One region of the Paenibacillus sp. J22R3 genome, then DNA from elsewhere that is predicted to be linked to it. Evidence: riboswitches for the same ligand, from Rfam matches in the RefSeq annotation. Region 1 holds a riboswitch; the other holds the start of a gene.

Region 1 (3,124 bases):
GCCGGTTCTGTTCCAGTTGAATCTGCGCTCTGCTGATGAACATCAACGGATTGCATGGCATCAGTCGAAGCATGAGGCGATTCAGGCGAGCGGCTCTCAAGCGGGCCGCTGCTGAGATACGCAACTACAAGAACAGCAATAAAGATCGCTGCTGCGATGATTTTAGTTCTGGTAACTTTCATAGGAACGCCTCTTTACAACAATTTGGTTGCGGCTAACATGCGGTAGAGCATCTCCGCGATCTCGGCACGCGTAATAGCCACTTTAGGCTCAATATTGAAAGCATCCTGAGACAAAATATTCTCACGGAAGTTGAAAGCAAGCGCAGCCCTCGCCCAATCAGCAGTCTTCGTATAATCACCGAATTGAGCCAGCATATCTCTTGTTTCTGCAACGCTGAGATTGGTATCCATGCCGCATAGCTTGGCTGCGCTCGCGATCATAACAGCAGCTTCTTGCTTCGTAATCGTCACGCTAGGTGAGAAGGTTGTCTTCGATGTGCCTGTCACGATCCCATAGCTGAAAGCAGTACCTACGTAACCTGCATACCAGCCGCCTTTGGGAACATCTGCAAATATGGAAGTTGCCTTTGGTAGGAGCCCAAGACCTTTGGTCACTATCGCAGCGAATTCTGCCCGTGTCATTGTCCGATTCGGAGCAAAGGTGTCTGCAGTCATGCCGTTAATGATCCCACGTGAAGCAAGCTCTTCAATGGCCTTTCTATTCAGATGATTGGCAATATCCGAGAACGTCTTGCCCGCTTCGAGCACAGGCATTACTTTAATGTCCTCATGTTTATTCGGTAAGCCCACCTCTTCGTTTGAAGTGGAAGGCGTCTTCCTTGTTACGTCCGACATTCTGTAAAGACTATTCTTGTTTGCCGATCTACGTTGCACGTTCACAAGTCCGTACATCGCCTGCTCTGTAGACATTCCGTTTACTCCACTGTTATCGATCGCATGTTGAAATCCTTTTCCCTCCGCATAATAGCCAAGGAGATCATCGACAACGGTGTTGCCATTCTTGACGAATCGACTGTCATCGATGGAGATGCCAAGCTCACATAGCGCCATCAACACCTGAACCGTGCTTTCGGAATTTTTGACTCCCCAGCTGGAGTAGCCGCCTTTATTATCCTGAATGTTCGATAACCGCTCGAGCGCTTTACCTGTTGCAGCTTTTACGCTTTTCTTATCCTGATATTTCGCAAGTGCCTGCAATGCCATGCCCGTAATATCTGGATCTGCCTCCGTACCGGAAAGTGCAAATCCGCCATCCTTCAGCTGCCGAGACAAGATTTCGTCGACGTACAACTCTCTTGTTGCCTTCGTCTTGGCCGTGCTATTGAATGGAATCGCATAATTCTTGCTGTCTAAGGCGATTAGCGCGAAGATCGGTCCGTTTATCCCCTGCCAAATGGTTTTATCGAAATCACCGAGCGGTGTCAGCAGATTGTAGCCACCTACATGGGTCGGATCCGCTCCGATGGCGGTTAGAGCCAGGATGACTCTGGAATATTCGGTATACTTCTTATCATGAAGATCGCCTTTCAGCGAAATCACGTAGCTCTCAACCGTCTTATAATAGTCGTCGAAATAACGTTGAGGGACTGGATATCCGGAACGAGCCAAACCAATGACAGCCCATTCTCCACCAACGGAGCCAACTTGAGGTTCTTGTACCGCCGCCAACAAGTAAGCCGCTGTATCCTGAATGGCATTGTCCACATCTTTGGCCGGTGAACCGTACACAGGTGTAATACTCAGTTGACCAACCATCAAGCATAAGATAACAATGGCGGATAATAATTTACTGCTTCTGTTCATAATTTCCCCTTCCTACTTCGCACAATTTCACTCCTCAATAGTAAGCAATTCATATCCTTTTCAATAAAATAGCCTTCGATTCATATAGAATCAAAGGCTGGCACTGTCCGCAGTCAAATGAATGACAACAAAAATAAGCACCGCCTCCATCATCCGTAGAGTCTGTGAACACACGTACACGTCAAGGCAGGTCTCCTGGCTTTGAGTCAACACTTCTCCATACCTTCCCGGTATTTCTACCAGTGGCTTTCATGGAGTTGCTCGTCATTAACAGTGGCGGGACCGCGCCGGATTTGCACCGGACTTCCCTTTTAAGCGATGTTTAGATGGCTAAACACGCACCTTGCTGTGGTTATTCAATTACAATGATCATATAGTGACCTACTGCGTTTGTCTATTATTCAATGTATTCTATCAATAAATGATTATGTATATTGCGTATATACGTTTTTGTCGTATAATCAGGATATAAGTCATATTATGTTAGGCGGGTGATCATTTGAAGTTCTCGATCACGAAATGCACCGAGTTGGCGCATGAAGCGAGAGGAGAAGTCGGGGAATGCATTCTATCCTTAGTTGATGAAGTATTGAATTTAAGACAACAAGTCGCAACTGGCCCAAGTTACCCAAAACTTGTCGGCAGTGCGGAGGTATCAGAGATACTGGGGATCGATCGACGCAATATGCATCATAAGAGGAAAACGAAGGGATTTCCTGATCCGGTCCTTGTCATTAAGAGCGGACCGCTTTGGATTGAAGATGTAATTATAGAGTTTAGAGATGAATCCGATGATCGCCGCAGGAAAGACGAAGATAAATAAAGGGAGCGGGCGGGGCATGAATTATTTTCTTTTCATTGTTGGGTCTACATTCGAGTATATTGGCACGCTGCTATTCTTGTTCACATTGTTTAGGTTTGGATTGGATAGAAGATTGATAATGAACGTATTATTAGTTTCCTTGTTAATGAGCCAAGCTTCTTACTTCTCGCGCTTAGATCCTGCTGTTGGTGATTTATCTTCTTATATACAGTTTGTCCTCTTTATACTGGTTCTTTGGATTTTGTTCCGAGTTCCTATTTTCCATTCCATTATCATGAATTTTGCGGGAATAGCCGCTTTATTTACAGTGCAGGGCTTAATTATTCTAGTAGCAAGTCAGGTTAGTGATACTTCATTCTCAACGATAACCAGCAATCATGCTACTGCGACAGCTGTACAAATTATCACTTGTTTAGCCAACATAGCGATTGCCAGGACCGTATACATAAAGAACTGGGGATTCGACTTTGTTCCA
Region 2 (3,124 bases), on a different contig from region 1:
AAAAGCGACGAGCGGAACCGTCCATAAGCCGATTACCTTCTGGTAGCCGAATACAATCATGAATGCCGCGCCTACCGAGCACCCCGTTGCGACACCCAGTGTGAACGGATCAGCAAGCGGATTACGCAACACACCTTGAAATCCGGAGCCGGCAAGTGCCAAACAAGCGCCGACAAGCATTGCTAATACGACTCTTGATAATCTTAGCTGTGTCACGATTGCGATATCGCTGGCATCATAGAGACCGCTCGGGTCCTCCATCCACGGCAACTGATGAATCAATATTCCCCAAACGCGCAGTAGCGGCAATCCGGATGAGCCAATCGACAAACTGACGACGACAGATACAGCAAGAAGGAGCATCGCTGCTCCTCCATAAACAACAAGCTTTGTTCTCATCTTACTTGAACAGATCCGGATGCAGCTTCTTCGCTACCTCCAGCAGCCCATCGGCAAGTCGAGGTCCGACCCGGGTCAACGGATCCTGATCCACTTCAAACACCTGCTTATTCTTAACCGCATTAATTGTTGCCCAGCCAGGTCTTGTTTCTATCCCGGTTAGGATAGGATTGGTCTCACCTTCAGCGAGAGTCATGGACGCATAAATGATCTGATCCGGATTCGATTTCACGACCGACTCGGGGTCAATCTCGTACCAGCCCTGCTCGCTGGCGACGTTAACGCCTCCGGCGAGTGTAATGAGCTCATCCAAGAACTCTCCTTTTCCGACTGTCCAGCCAGGTGCGAACTCCAGATACACATTCCGTTTCGGCGCATCTTTAACGGTGTTAATAACCTGTTCTCTAACTTGCTCCATATGAGCCGTAACTGCTGCAGCTTGCTCATTCTTATCCAAAATTTCACCGATCTGCTTCACCTTCGCTATGACAGCATCGTACGTCTTCGGATCTGTAGCAAACACCGGGATTTGGAGCGAGCGAAGCTTATCGACAACGGCACTCCCCATGGTATAGGAGGCGAGCACAAGGTCAGGTTTCAGCGAAACGATTTTCTCAATATCGGCGTCCATATCGCCGATCTTCGTCACACTCTCCGCTTCCTTGGGATAGTTAGAGTAATTGTCTACCCCAACCAGAGAAGCCCCGGCATCTATGGCATAGACGACCTCAGTCTCACTGGGCAGCAATGAAACAATGCGCGCAGGCGCAGACTGGAATGTGAGCTCAGTTCCCGTCACATCCTTCAACGTCAGCGGGTATACGGAATGTTGTTGCTGTGCGGAGTTATTCGCAGCAGCTTGCTCGGTTGCATTGGCCGCATTGCCAGCGCTGCCCGCATTACCCGCATTCTCAGCAGCTTGATTGGCGTTATTCTTACCTGAGCCACAAGCAGCTGTAATCAGCAGCACTGCAGCCATAGTTACGAGTAATACAAGTTTAGTTAATGGCATTAATTTAGATTTCATTTGAATCATTCTCTCCCCATTCTATAATTGCGTACAACAAAAAAAAGCATTTCCGACTTCGAGCGTCAGAAATGCTTACGTTCCGTAGAACATCAGCGGGCAATAAACGGTTGCCCATCTCCAACACCTCCCTAAGTCCTCGTAGGTAGCGTTCATACTGAACAGGCAGGTATCCTGACTCGAAGCTTCTGTCATCAACGTCTTCCCAAACGATCCCATCGTTCAGTGACTTATCATTGATGCGTTGTCGATTGGAGATGGGCGAGCATGCCTTCCCTTCCAGAATCGACGCTTCTTACAGTGGCGGGTCCGTGCCGGTATTGCACCGGTCTTCCCATTTAAGCTAAGCTTGCGCGTTTCAACGGACTGAAACGAACGCATACGCTTAGCACCTGTTCGTAAACTATGAAATTGTGCTTGAGTAACTATACCATCACCTTTTTAGGATGTCTACAATTGGCTTTCACTTCCGAAGAAATCGGTTCATTTGGCCGTTTAAACGCAGCGCATTAAATACGACAGACACCGAACTGAGCGCCATAGCTGTTCCGGCCATCCACGGCTCTATGCCGCCTACTGCCGCAAACGGGATCACAATAGAATTATAGAGCAGCGCAAAACCAAGATTTTGCCGGATATTCCGGACTGTCATTCTGCTGATTTGAAAAGCCTCATAGATACCGGTCAGCCGCGAGCGAAGCAGCGTCATATGCCCGGCATCAAGCGCTGCCTCCGTACCGCCGCCCATCGCGATGCCGACATCTGCGGCAGCAAGTGCGGGAGCATCATTCCAGCCGTCACCGGCCATTGCAATGACTCTTCCTTCCCCTTGCAGCTGGCGAATGAGCTCTGCCTTGTGCTCCGGCAGCATGGATGCATGTACATCATCCTGTGCGATTCCCGTGATCCGGGCCACGTTCATTGCTGATGATGAATGATCGCCGGTTGCAAGTAAGACGCGAACGCCTTCGGCTGCCATCGCCGAGACTGCATCCGTCGAGGAGCGTTTTACTTGATCGGTGAAGGCAAACGCACCGGCGCATTCCCCGTCTATCGCAGCATAGATGACCGTCTCCCCGAGTTCTTCTTTCCGATTGACGAAGCTCAGCAGCACTCGATTCATCTTCCAGTCCCGCTCAGCGGCAAAACCGGCATTGCCAATTTCGACGCGCTTGCCTTCAACGACTGCTTCAATCCCCTTGCCCGGATATGCTTGATAAGCCGTTGATTCCGGGATCACTAGCCCAGACCGTTTACCGGCAGCCTTAATCGCTGCTGCGAATGGATGCTGAGAATTTGCCTCAGCAGACGCCGCTAGACGCAGCAGCGCGCTTGGCGAGCCGGACAATGCGGACACTTCCGTTAACGCAGGCTTGCCTTCTGTTAACGTACCTGTCTTATCCAACACAATCGTATCCAATTGAGCCAGACGCTCCAGCGCGCCTGCTTCCTTCATCACGATGCCGCGGCGGGCAAGCTTACCGGTAGCCAATACGAGCGATATCGGCGCTGCCAAACCAAGCGCGCACGGACATGCTGCCAGAAGCACAGCAAGCGCATGAAGCGAAGCCTTCCCCCAGTCGCCCGGATCCAGCCAAATCAGCCAAAGAAGCAAGGTAGCCAAAGAAAGCAGCATCATAATCGGTACAAAAATAGCCGATAACCGATCCACTCTTCGCCCGATCGAAGACTTCGTCG

What was found. A riboswitch is a leader RNA that binds a small molecule or an ion and turns the genes downstream of it on or off. The one in region 1 is predicted to bind cobalamin.
Region 2: linked by a shared signal. The riboswitch ahead of AC0YN4_RS05855 (ABC transporter substrate-binding protein) and the one ahead of AC0YN4_RS12500 (S-layer homology domain-containing protein) in region 1 are both predicted to bind cobalamin.

The regions. Positions count from the first base shown of each region.
Region 1 covers NZ_JBWDNS010000002.1:978,483-981,606, reverse strand. Annotated here, with positions in the region: gene AC0YN4_RS12505 (DUF4430 domain-containing protein) at 1-182, opposite strand, end outside; gene AC0YN4_RS12500 (S-layer homology domain-containing protein) at 195-1,826, opposite strand; cobalamin riboswitch at 1,995-2,187, opposite strand; gene AC0YN4_RS12495 (hypothetical protein) at 2,326-2,649, shown strand; gene AC0YN4_RS12490 (hypothetical protein) at 2,768-3,124, shown strand, end outside.
Region 2 covers NZ_JBWDNS010000001.1:1,286,531-1,289,654, forward strand. Annotated here, with positions in the region: gene AC0YN4_RS05850 (FecCD family ABC transporter permease) at 1-399, opposite strand, end outside; gene AC0YN4_RS05855 (ABC transporter substrate-binding protein) at 401-1,411, opposite strand; cobalamin riboswitch at 1,585-1,824, opposite strand; gene AC0YN4_RS05860 (heavy metal translocating P-type ATPase) at 1,890-3,124, opposite strand, start outside.